DNA from 4 places in the Rossellomorea sp. NPDC077527 genome. Region 2 is predicted to be linked to each of the others. Evidence: riboswitches for the same ligand, from Rfam matches in the RefSeq annotation. Region 2 holds a riboswitch; each other region holds the start of a gene.

Region 1 (3,141 bases), on a different contig from region 2:
CCGGAAAGATGAGAGGTTTTAAAATGGGCCAAGGTACCTGTCCCCATGGCTCCTCCCCCTTAACAACATACAAGAACACATGTATAATCTTTATTGGAAATTACTGTACATGAAGCGTTGTATGCTAAGGGGGAATCACATATGGAAATTAAGCCTCGAGTCATTGTTGGCATCGTCCTTTTAATTGTTTTGATAATGATGATAAAGCCGATTGTTGGCTTATTTTCATATCCGTTAACTGACAAATTACAAGAAATCAAAACAAATGCAGAAGTAGAGACATACTTAGAAGAAAAGTACCAAATCGAGTTTGATGTGACGGTAAAGGTGAGAAGCATGGTAGGCAGAGATGTCACTGCATCACCTAAAGGGGAACCGGAACTCGCTTTTCACGTCCAGGGTCCTCCTTATAGAGATGACTTTCTTGATGTATATTATAAAGAACAAATTGAAAGAGCCGTAAATGATGACCCCACTCTGAAGAACGACAGCTCGTTGAAGCTAAAAATCTACTTTAACCAAAATGGTCAATTTAATCTTGAAAATGGTTTGCCAGGACTGTCAAAAATCCCAGGAAGCCCCACGTTAGTCGTATCATCCAAACAACAGTATGATGAAAAAAAGAGTAGAGAAGAAGCCTTAAAAACATTACAAAACGTCATCCACTTCGTCCAAAGTGAAAAAATGGACCTGAAACAAATAAAAGCTACCATTCTCCTTTATACTTCAGAAAAAGAATATCAATATAAATATGTAATTCCTGAATCAGTTTTTGAATCAATTAACAGTGTAGAAGCTTTGAGGGAATATGAGAGTTAGAGCCAAGGGGACAGGTCCCTTGGCTCTCTTTCCAAAATAACTCTTGGATTCAATGACTGTGGAATAAAGTCAAGAATGTACTACTGATGAGATAATTAGAAAAGTATTAAATGTAAAGCTTGTTTGAAAAACTCCTTACTGGTCCAGTGAGGAGTTTTTGGTTTAAAAAAGAACATTACTTTTAAACAACGGTATAAATATAATCATTACTATTGAAATAGATAGAAACAGAGATATGGTATGAAGAGAGATATTATCCGTGTACCAAGGTACCTGACCCCATGGCTCGCTCCTCAGAAAAAGCCAGTGTACCTGTCCCCTTGGCACCGCCCCACTCCCAAAAAACCCCTACTAATCCAACCAAAGCAATGGTATGATAGACCTAAATATGAAATTATTGGCAAACTTGTTGAAAGGCGAGGACGCAAAGCAAAGGGCCTAAAGCGTGTGCTATGGTCGCCTGGCTGCATGGTTTGTGTCTCTGTTTTTTTGCAGAGGCTTTTTATTTTGCAGATATTGGTCTGAATAAAAGGTGGACCATTCAATAATTTAGTCAGGGAAACTTTCAAATAAAAAGGAGAGATTCATATGAATGTCCTGAATATGGAGTCTTACACGAGGAAATGTGAGGAGATCAAATCGCAATTGCTGGAACTCAAAGAATTAGATCAAACTCTATCGAATACGGATTTTGAACAAGACATCATGGAAGTGATGAAGAATTTCAACGAGGATCAATTCCAGGTTGTGGTGGTAGGGGAATTTTCACGAGGGAAGTCCACGTTCATTAATGCTATGTTGGGAAAGAAGATTCTACCTTCTTCTGCTCTACCAACGACCACGATCATCAATAAAATTACTTATAATGACATCCCATCCTATCAACTGATTTATAGGGATGAAACTAACTCCCCAAAACTCATTTCAGAAGAAGAATTCAAACAAATCACTGCTCCGACAAAACCGCTGGCAGGAAATGTGGAAGCAGAAGAAAAGTACCAGAAACAATTGGAGGATATACAAAAAATCAAGTTTGCTGAAGTGGAATACCCCCTGCCTGTTCTGCAGAATAACGTGAAAATCATTGATACCCCCGGAACGAATGATGTGGATGAAGTAAGGGTGAAAATCACCCAGAATTTCATGCCGCAGTCGGACGCCGCCATTTTTGTTTTGTCCGCTAAGAAAATCTTGGCTGAATCTGAAATGAACTTTCTTAAATTCATATTAAAAGAAGATATCCAGCGTGTGTTCTTTGTCATCAATCACGCTGATGTTTTGCGTACGGATGAGAAACGTAAGAAGGTATTTGATCATGCCAAAGAAGCGCTAGCAGAGCAGTTCCCCGATACAAAAATTTATATGATTTCCTCTAAAAATGCCCTCAATGCACGACGCGTTCAGCAGGGTGAGGAAGTGAAGGGAAAGGTTCCTCCATTTGAACAGACTGGATTTGCTGAATTTGAGGAGGCGCTGGGAAGCTTTTTAATGGATGAACGGGCTGAAGCGAAGATAGAAAAACCGATCACGTCTGGAATCCGCTTGGCAAATGAAATGAAGCGGAGCATTCATATTGAGCGGCAAACTCTTTATAAAACAGCAACAGAGCTCGAGGAGGATATTTCAAAAATGAAGCCGGAGCTTTCTCGTTTCCGCCAAAGTATCGATGAAATCAGGCAGTCCTATGAAACGATGATTTTAAAGGGTAGACAGGATATCTCCCGGATCCTTCAGTTGGGTCTTGAAAATATCGCTTCCTCTGCTGTCCGCACAATCCAAGCGTATGATGGGGATTTAAACGGGGATGCCATTCAATCAAGAATGGAGTCGGTAGTAGCGCCGTTACAGTCATCCCTTCAATCAAGCGTACGTGAAAGACAGCGTGAAATTCTGCAAAATGCCCTTACTCAAGCGCAAAAGAGATATGTAAGGGAATGGGGCAAGATGGAAGAAACATTGTCAACGGTCCTTGTAACGAAACAAGAACAGTCCACTACTCTGGTAAATCACCAAGTGACATACGACACGGCGTTTGTTTCTGAGGGAGATGATTCAGTGAAAACAGGAATTGCTGCTCTAGGGGCAGGTATTGTTGGACTCAATGTCATTGGATCCATTGGTTTAGCAGGACTCTTCTTTGCTCCAATCCTGATCCCGATCGCCTTCCTCGGTATAGGAGGATTATTAAACTCCTTGTTCGGAAGCGGAAACCGTCAACGAATCATCGCTAAAGTAAGGGCGCAGGTGGAAGATCGTTACCGTGGTCAAATCCCTGTCATGATGATGGAGTTTGAGCGTCAGTGGGATGAAAATGCACGTGTT
Region 2 (3,141 bases):
GAAATACAGGAATAGATACGTCAGAATGAGGGAGGCGAGGATGCCTCCCCAAGAAGACGGGAAAGTGAAGGAGCCTATGGTGTACCATGTTTCAGCCATCAACCCCTACTCCCTTCAACGACAAACGTTTTTTCTCACGACAATATAATAGACCGATGGATCCAGATGCCCAACCGTTGTCGTGAAGCCCGCTGAATTGAGCTGACGTTCCAGCTTCTCAGAAGCAATCCTTTCATCCAGGGGTGGCCCCATTTCTGATTCGACCGCTTCCCAATCAAAGATCAGCCAGATCCCGTCGTCTTTCAACATATCATGAAGATCTTGAAAGACTTTAATCAAATCAGGTACTTCGTGTAGCACGAAAGCAGATACAACCTTATCTAACGTTTTCTTGTTGAAGCTAAGATACTCAAGTGATGATTTCACATAAACGATATTATCAATCTGTTCTTCCGTTGCACGATGTTTCAGATACTCAAGCATCTCTTGCTGCAAATCCACTGCCTGTACCTTTGTTTCCAACTTTCGAGCGATCGGAAGGGTTAAATAGCCATTTCCACAGCCCAGGTCTGCAACAATATCATCAGAGTTTAATTGTAGCAGTTCTAAAACTTTGTCTACCGGCACAAGTTCTTGTCGTTTGGGATCAAGAAGTTTTGAAGCTTTGTGATGTTCAAATAAGTGTCCCGTCATTGAAAATACTCCGTTCCATTAAATACCCCACATTGTATTATAATCTTAAATCTCCAACTTACAATCAAGTTATTTACTCATAGTGTACCCCTTAGTTGAATTATTACAGAAATGGTGGTGGAGTGTGTGTCTAAAAGTTGAATTTATCTAATGAAAAAGGACCCTTCTTGTAGAGAAGGATCCTTTCAACTAGATTGACGATTTTTTATGTAATTTTCCTATTCCATTTCCGATGAAGAAAAGATCTTATGCTGCTTTTATACCTTCCAGTATCAGCATGAAATATTTCACACTGTCTCCGCCGCGCTGGTTGATAATTTCAATATCCTGTAAAACCTTTTCAACTTCTTCAGCACCGACAGACTTGAGTAACATGTCACTGACTTCTTCCGCAGTATACCGGCCGATCTGGGTATACTTTAGTGCCGTACGATTTCTTCTGCAAAAACTTCTTAATTGTCTTTTTATACTAGCTAACTCCAATACTATCATCCTTCTTGCAGGTTCAACTCATACCATTACGAGCCTTAAAGATAAAAATAACCTACCAAAAGGCAGGCTAAATCATACTGGAATAATGCTCGAATCAGTATTCATTGCTTCCATTATTTCGGTAACCCGGCGATCATTATTTTAATAAAATGGCAGACCCGTGGCTTTGCGTCCTAATTTTTCAATTAGTTTGCCTTTTTCGAAAATCATATAAATATAGTGTCATTATACTAGAAGAATTATGAAATGAAAACAGTATAACGTAATATGCTGATGATTTCTTCCTAATATAGTGGGTATATAGGATATTTTAAAAACCCCGTTCTGTTCGAGAACGGGGTTTCAAAACTTAAAAGTTAATATATTGACGTGGATCTACAGCATTAGAATGAGATGCATTCCATGTGCCTCTGTGAAGCTCGAAGTGTAAATGCTGACCGAAAGAGAAGCCTGTATTACCCATGTAACCAATTTGGTCACCTTTGTTTACGGCTTGTCCTGTGCTCACTAATGATGAAGACATGTGAGCATATACAGTCGTGAACGTTTGACCGTTGATAGAGTGAGTAATGTATACGACATTACCATAGCTTGAGCTGTAGTGGCTCTTAATGACGTATCCATCTGCAGCTGCAGAAATTGGAACACTTCCGCGTGCCGCAATGTCAGTACCGTAGTGGAATCTTCTTTCACCATTTAAGACATCCCAGCCAAAATTGGTTGTGATTGTTCCATGAGCTGGAGCCGTCCAAGCACCTGAACTTACTGGTGTACTTGGGGTTGATGATGAGCCACCACTGTTGCTTGATGTAGCCTCTGCGCGCTTAGCTGCTTCAGCTTCTGCCTGACGTTTACGTTCGATTTCACGCTGACGGGCAAGTTCTGCTAAACGGGCTTGCTCTGCCTGGATTTCACCTTCAAGCTGGTGCTCCATTTGAGAAAGTTCTTCCGATTCTTTTTCAAGATCGGCTTTTTCAACTTTTAATGTTGCTTGTTGAGCTTCTAATTGTTTAAACAATTGAGCCTTTTTAGCTTTTTGGCTGTTCAGGTCCTGTTTTAATGATTCAAGATTCGCTTTTGCACTTTCAAGTGATTCAAGTTTCTTTTCTACTTGAGCCTGCTTCTTTTCTAATTCAGCTTGATCTCGTTTTTGCTCATCCATGATCTTTTTATCTGCGTTGACAATCGTATTAACTGCTGTTACACGGTTGATAAAGTCACCAAAGCTTTCCGCTCCAAGAAGTACATCTAAATAATTAGCAGATCCGCCCTTTTCCTGGATAGCACGGGCACGTTCTTTTAAAAGTTCGTTTCGCTCTTTGATTTTTTCTTTTAGTTCTTTGATATCTTTCTTTAGCTCATTAATTTCTGCAGTGGTTTCATCAATTTCTTTTGACTTTTCCACAATTTTTGTTTCTGTATCTTTTAACTTCGTACTGATTTCAGTGATTTGAGCTTGGATATCTTTTTGTTTATTGATGTTTTGATCAATTTGTGATTTTTTCTCATCAATCTTGCCATTGACCTCTTCTTTTTTAGAAGAAACATCGCCCTGCTGTTTCTTTAAGTCCTCCACGGAGGAGTTAGCGCTAGCAGTTGTAGCTAACGTTGGTAGACTTCCGATTGTTAATGCTGCTGCAATAGATAATGATACAAAATACTTCTTGTTCAAGCGGCATGCTCCTTTCAGCTTCTATCAACCTATCAAATTTTACACTTTTAAGAATTTACGTACAGACATAAAGCTTCCCCAGGCCCCGATGAGGCAACCCATCAATAGAATTAATCCGTTTACTTGATAGATAAAGGGGGTAAAATCTAATATCTGAATAAAATTGTTTTGTAGTTTTGGTTTAATAAATCCATAGGCATAATAATAACCAGTTGTTACAAGAGCGATCGGGATAATAGAACCTAAAACACCCAGCCATAAGCCTTCTAATATAAACGGCCAGC
Region 3 (3,141 bases), on a different contig from region 2:
AATGCTCTGTTAGACAAAATCCACCATAAAAATGAATAGGAGAATTCACTAAATGAGATATCTGCTGCTGTATATCTTACTCCTCAACCTTTTAGACGCATTCCTGACAATGTATGGACTACATTATGGACATATAACGGAATCCAATCCTCTTATGAATACCCTCTATCACACTAATCCATGGCTGTTTCTACTCTTCAAAGGAGCTTTATCCGTTTTCCTGCTCATCCTTCTTTATCACCTCAACCCAGATAAACGATTTTCAAAAGCTTTACTACTTGTGTCCATTACGGCAGCCGTTTCCTATAGCTTCATTTGTCTGATGCATGGTTATTGGCTATGGGAGGTCACGGGCAGCAGGGCAGGACTGGCTTAAGCATAGACTAAAAGAAAAGAGGCCTTTTTCATCGAGGCCTCTTTTTATTATTTTAATTTAATTTGCACCGGCTTGCTTTCCTGAGTATGAATGGTTTTCGGTGTGCGATTTTGCGAAGCGGCCCTTTTTACAGAGCTTGTCACACTTTGGATCATGTCCCCAACATCATGTGCGGATTCGACCAATGGATCAACGGCTTTCATTTTCCCTTTGACATCAACAGAAATTTGGTTGGCGGTATGAATCAATTCTTCTGCTTCCTCTGTAATGCCATTTACGGCACTCCTCGTGTCAGCAAGTGTCTTCTTCGTCTCGTCGAGTGTGTTCATGACCCTTCGTAACGTCAAAATCAAATAAACGACAAGAATGGTAAATGCAACAGCTGCAATGGCAGCACTCCATTCAAGCATTGAAACCAACTCCCTTCTTTTACAATAAGTCTATGACGAGGAGGATTCAGACATTCCTTCTCAAGTTAGGTGACGGAAGGAATAAGTAACTGATAGTAGGCGGATTCATTCCATAGGGATCTGAATGCAGGACGCCTTATAATGAGGTAGGCTAAAAAACCTTTAAAGAGAAGGATGTGAACCATAAGAAAGTCTAACCGCCTAAGATGAAATCTTCTTGTGCTTGAATGAATGGACCAAGTCTAACGTGAAGTGAAAGGGGATAAATGTATTATTCTTTTAGGAATATATGGAACGTGGTGTTCGAAAGTATGGTAGACTTCAAAATGTAGTATAAATGGCATGTGTAAAAAGACTGTGTTTAGTTGCATGTGTTATGAAAAGAATCTTTCATAATTCGAACGATAAGGGCAAACCCATTGAAAAATGGTGACGCAAAACTATAGGGGCTAATGTCTAATGGACGATGCTTGCCAGTTTTCGAAATGGACTCCGGCGACTTATGAACGTGGAGGAGAGAATGATGAAGATATTTGGAATTCTATCAAAAATGAAACGAAAATGGCATTCTTTGAGAATTCATTACAACCGTGTCTTACTGCAAGATTGTTTAGACTGCCGGATCAAAAAGAAGTTGCAAAACAAAATATCTTATCATGAGATGAAATTAAATGATCTGTTTTAGTAAGGGGAATAGGTAGAAAAGGTCTGTTCTGGATTAAGTATTAAAAAAGCTGACAATCTGCTTTTATGAGATTGTCAGCTTATTAGAAAGCTTTATCTGATGTGAATCCCGATGCTATGGCATGATGACCTTGGATGCTGGACGTCCATCTGAATAAGTCAATAAGCCAATATTATTCTCTGTTTCAATGAGGGCAGAACCCTTTATAGGCTGATAACGAATGCTTTCCTTCCATATATAATCGGGGGATACGCTGTTTTCATGTTCTGCTTGCACAAGGTCAAACTCTTGATTACAGTAGCGGTAGAGTGTGCGATTGATCCTATCTCTGGCATTCAGGCTCACCATGAATTTTATAAGGGCTCCGGAAAATCCCGAGTAACTCATATTCTTTATCGGACTGCTTGTAAACTGATGGATTTTCAAGCTGCGTCCATCTGGAAAGGAAATATCAGATTGAACCGATGAAGCTGAATGAACATCACCGGATAAAATCATGCAGTCGCTTGGATTCCAAAGAGATACATGTTGAAGGAATGCGTTGAAGCCCATTCCGTTGTACTTCCAAGCTTCTAGATCAAAGTTGCTTTGCACAGGAAACCCAAGTGTACTTAAAGGAAGCATGTAGGTCTGCAGAAAGTTCTCTATTAAACCAATTCCATAAAGGGGGGAGGGAGATACAAGGATCAGGGGGTCACCTGAATTCCACCCGGATTCTTTCAGCTTGGCCCCTATCGTGTTCCACCCTTCTGAATTAAGTAGATTTGGTCCAAGTTGCCCCTCATCTATGCGCACCCCAACCTTTACCGGTTTTGGTTTATTGGCATAATCCCGCTGTGTTCTAGTATCAAGAAAAACGGCTTGTGGTGCAGTGGGGGCGGTGAATTGCCAAGAATCATAGTTCCATAGGGAATGGACCCAATTCTTGTGAGGGAGTGCCCCAAGGTGAAGAGAGTCAAAATAGGTTTGCATGATTTGGCCGAAATGGGTATAGGTATCAGGTTCATTACCCCATCCTTGGAAAAGCCAATAGGATGACAAACCATTACTGATGACATGTCTCCCTAATGGTGCATTCCAAACCCCTGCCTTCCACTCCTGTGTCAGGTTCCAATCATCAGTAATATCGTGATCATCAAATATCATATAGGTCGGTGTGTTCGCTAATAATCTTCTAACAGAGTATATTGCTTCCATTACATTAGCCAGGTCTTTCATCTGCTTTTGGTACCGGTCCTGAAGTTGTTTTCTTTCTTTTTTATGCTCATTGGAATCTTCATTCTTGAATGCAAAATAGATTTCATCCTGATCCAATGCTTCTTGAAAGGTTTTGAACAGGCCTTCTTCATGGGCGTGCTCCCATAATGAGGGACTCCAGGATAACAGGTACATGGCTGCATAATCACCAAACCTTAACAGATGATTGGCCGCATTTCTGGAAGTGAACCTGCAGAAGTGTTCCGAAATATATTGCCGGCCATTGATTTGTTGAAGTCTACTTCTGAAAATATCTTCTTTCAATCGAGGTTCAACTGAGCCTAGGTCTTCCTCTTGTCCCATCAGCTCATGACCAAGCTTTGTGATGATCTTGAATACGGGGTCTGCTACATCATCGGCATAGATTTGATCCCCCATTAAAAATAGAGAGGGAGGTCTATCGGTTTTTGTAG
Region 4 (3,141 bases), on a different contig from region 2:
TTCTGTCCATGACCCGAACGTCAAGCTTTTCTTCCAGTACGCGTATCTGCGATGGTGAGAGCTCATCATTCGTGATCAGTACATCCGCTTCCCACTCTTCAATCAATAGCAGCAGTTCGTCGATCTTACCTTTTCCAATATAATGCACATGATTGGGCCGAGGCAGGTTTTGCGTCAGTTCTCCTGTAACAACAATATGCCTGGCCTCTGCCAGCCCCTTCAACTCAAGCATTGAATACTCAAAGTCATTGTTTTTATCTTTTGTATTAACGCCTATGGCGATTGCTTTTAATCTTTCTTCCATTACATAGTCACTTCCTATTTAAAATATTTGGGTGCAAGAAAAAAGCACAGGCCACTGCCTGTGCTTTTTGTAAATGGATGTTGAATATACCGATGGTGCACGAAGAAGACCGCACTTTCCCCTGATGAATTTGGATTCGTACAAAGACATCAAAAAAGCACCATTCAGTAGATATTCAATTCTATTCTTAAAGGGGAAGAAGACCCCCCCTCTCTTCATGCACGCCAAATGAAGAATTCCTTTAAAAATAGTCAGACCGATCCCATTTACCCTGCACACAAGCAGAGCCTTTGAACTTATTCAATTAAGCGTTCAAATTGCGGATGCGTAGTCTGATTAAAATCAAAAGGAAAACCTCCATTTCTCATAAGTTAAACCCATCATACCACACCTCGAGATGGATGGGAAGATATGGTTTGAGGGACGGACCTCCACATACCGGTTTAAGATGGTGGGATTATAGGTATTGGAGGTCCGTCCCTCACTACACTACTGTCCTAAAGTAAAAAAGCTCCAATTCTTCACGTTTTCCATTTGATTCACAAACGGAAGGATGAAAAATTGGAGGTCCGTCCCTCACCAAGCTTTACAAAATGTTTTTGAAGTCTTTTGCTTGTGAGTCCAATCGACGGGCTGCGCTTCCTATTTCTTTGAATGCCAGGACTGCTTGCTCGTTTAGTGTTTGGTTATTTGTTATGCCTGACTGTGAACGGATTGTTCCTTCATTGATTTTGTTGATTTCTCCTGTGATCCCTTCTATATGGGAGTTCACTTCCTGGATGGAATCCTGCACCCTCGTTGCAAGCTTTCTGACTTCTCCTGCAACGACGTTAAACCCTCTCCCATGTTCCCCTGCCCGGGCTGCCTCGATGGCCGCGTTCAACGCGAGTAGATTTGTCTGAGTCGCAATTTCCCTAATCGTTTTGACAATGTTTCCGATTGAATTTGCCTGCAATGTAAGTGACTCAAGTATTGTCATATTCTCATTCGAGTCAGAAACCAGCTTTCCAGTCGCTATGGCTGCTTCCTCACTTCTTGTTATACCCTGCTCTGCTTTTTCACTTAATTCTTCTGACATCTTCTGTAATTCAGAAGCTACCTTTTCAATCGTTGTTTCCCGTTCGGTAATATCCGTCGCAACCTTAACAACACCTTCAAGATTTCCTTCTTCGTTATAAACCGGCGTGTATGTTGCTTCCAAACTGAGAAGCCTACCAGTCTTTGTGACTCGTTGAATTTTTTCCTGAAAGCTTTTTCCGCTTCTCAAATCCCGCCACAATCGTTTATATTCCAAGCTTTTAGAAAATTCCTGTGTACAAAATTTTTCATGGTGCATGCCAATCATTTCTTCCACACCATATTCCATCGTCCTGGCAAAATTTCCGTTCACCCATAGGACTCTACCGTCAGCATTGAATTCAATCATGGCCAGCGAATCTTCAATGGCTGCAAGTAAGGCAGATTCCCCAAAGACTTGAGTACTTTTTCTCAATTCCGTTTTAATCACGTTCAACACGTCCTCATTCATTAAAGTTTTGGTTAAGATGAGACTAATATGTATAAAAGAAACATCAGTAAATACATAACACTGACTCTCACCATTTTAAGTGCTGGCCGGTTGCGCCACTCGCTCCAATTCACTAACAGCGCCCATCTTAAAGTGAATTCTCATAGCTTCCAACTTTACTATTTGTAAGACTATCCTACTAGCTCTATCTTAATATAACAACAGATATTCGTAATATTAGAAAAAATTCTTCACTTTATTATTGCTGGAATGAGGTCCGTCCCTCACTACGTTAACCAAATAAAGAAAAAGACCCCAAAAATCTGGGGTCTTGTATTTTACATTAACATCCTAATCTATCACATACTGCTTCTTTCAAAACAGATACCAGGTTACTATTCGGAGCCAAAATCGATACTACTAACCAAGCGACAAGTAACAACGCAGCAATCAGAAAGGTAATCAGACCTAATGCCATTAGAATCCCCCCTTTCTATTAAAACTTCTAGTAAGTGAGCTCTCTTACAAAGTTATTCTATGAAAAATTGCTAGAGTTGGACCGGCAAGTATCATAGGAAACAATAAAAGGGCAGATACCTTCTTAACAAAACTTTCACAAACAATGGGTACTTCGTGTGATTGAGATAAATTTCACATGGGTATACACTATTCTGGAATGAATATTCATTCCGTATTAACGTTATGAAAGGCTGAAATGGTATGTCATTGGCATTAAATAAGCGGGACTGCATCGTGGCGAGCTCCCTTGTTCTTTTTGCAGAGAGGGGATTTGATGCTACGACAATTCCCATGATTGCCACATCTGCCGGCGTCGGAGCCGGTACAATCTATCGATACTTCGAAAATAAAGAAGTGCTTGGAAATACGATATTTCAAGAATATGTTGAGCTGTTTACAGAAACGGTGAAAAAGGATTTCCCTTATGAACAGTCGATCCGTGAGCAATTCCATCACCTGTTCCGATCAATGATTCTGTTTACAAAGGAACAGAGTCAGGCCCTTTACTTTATCAAAACACATAGCAGTGCCCATTTTTTAAATGAAGAAAGTCATGCAAGTTTCAAAGGCCTTCTGAATATCTTTAAATGCTTCTTCGATTCGGGTAAAGAGAAAAAGGAGATTAAAAATCTGCCTTCAACAGCTTTAATCGCCATTTTATATGGTGCCTTTCTCGAGCTGCAGCGATTGGTACGAATCGGCGAGTTAAAGCCTGATGCCGCTATGCTTAATGACGTAGAAGAAAGTATGTGGGACGCTGTCCGATTACACGGATGAGAAACCACGTGTTTCTCATCCCTACGCGGAATGA

What was found. Region 2 has a riboswitch for cyclic di-GMP ahead of ACIGG7_RS19500 (hypothetical protein). Riboswitches for the same ligand answer to the same signal wherever they lie in the genome.
Region 1: it holds a riboswitch for cyclic di-GMP, as region 2 does, so the genes downstream of both, ACIGG7_RS17520 (dynamin family protein) here and ACIGG7_RS19500 (hypothetical protein) in region 2, are expected to answer to the same signal.
Region 3: it holds a riboswitch for cyclic di-GMP, as region 2 does, so the genes downstream of both, ACIGG7_RS17110 (hypothetical protein) here and ACIGG7_RS19500 (hypothetical protein) in region 2, are expected to answer to the same signal.
Region 4: it holds a riboswitch for cyclic di-GMP, as region 2 does, so the genes downstream of both, ACIGG7_RS04310 (methyl-accepting chemotaxis protein) here and ACIGG7_RS19500 (hypothetical protein) in region 2, are expected to answer to the same signal.

What each region holds. Positions count from the first base shown of each region.
Region 1 covers NZ_JBITVL010000005.1:124,860-128,000, reverse strand. Annotated here, with positions in the region: gene ACIGG7_RS17525 (hypothetical protein) at 142-819, shown strand; cyclic di-GMP riboswitch class I at 1,209-1,291, shown strand; gene ACIGG7_RS17520 (dynamin family protein) at 1,408-3,141, shown strand, end outside.
Region 2 covers NZ_JBITVL010000006.1:94,937-98,077, forward strand. Annotated here, with positions in the region: gene ACIGG7_RS19490 (hypothetical protein) at 1-99, opposite strand, end outside; gene ACIGG7_RS19495 (class I SAM-dependent methyltransferase) at 115-693, opposite strand; gene ACIGG7_RS19500 (hypothetical protein) at 940-1,176, opposite strand; cyclic di-GMP riboswitch class I at 1,303-1,390, opposite strand; gene ACIGG7_RS19505 (murein hydrolase activator EnvC family protein) at 1,535-2,857, opposite strand; gene ftsX (permease-like cell division protein FtsX) at 2,897-3,141, opposite strand, start outside.
Region 3 covers NZ_JBITVL010000005.1:3,450-6,590, reverse strand. Annotated here, with positions in the region: gene ACIGG7_RS17120 (DUF5658 family protein) at 53-376, shown strand; gene ACIGG7_RS17115 (DUF948 domain-containing protein) at 424-786, opposite strand; cyclic di-GMP riboswitch class I at 1,186-1,271, shown strand; gene ACIGG7_RS17110 (hypothetical protein) at 1,246-1,446, shown strand; gene ACIGG7_RS17105 (metallophosphoesterase family protein) at 1,586-3,141, opposite strand, start outside.
Region 4 covers NZ_JBITVL010000001.1:840,926-844,066, reverse strand. Annotated here, with positions in the region: gene hflX (GTPase HflX) at 1-304, opposite strand, end outside; gene ACIGG7_RS04310 (methyl-accepting chemotaxis protein) at 891-1,811, opposite strand; cyclic di-GMP riboswitch class II at 1,908-1,992, opposite strand; gene ACIGG7_RS04305 (hypothetical protein) at 2,155-2,289, opposite strand; gene ACIGG7_RS04300 (TetR/AcrR family transcriptional regulator) at 2,532-3,107, shown strand.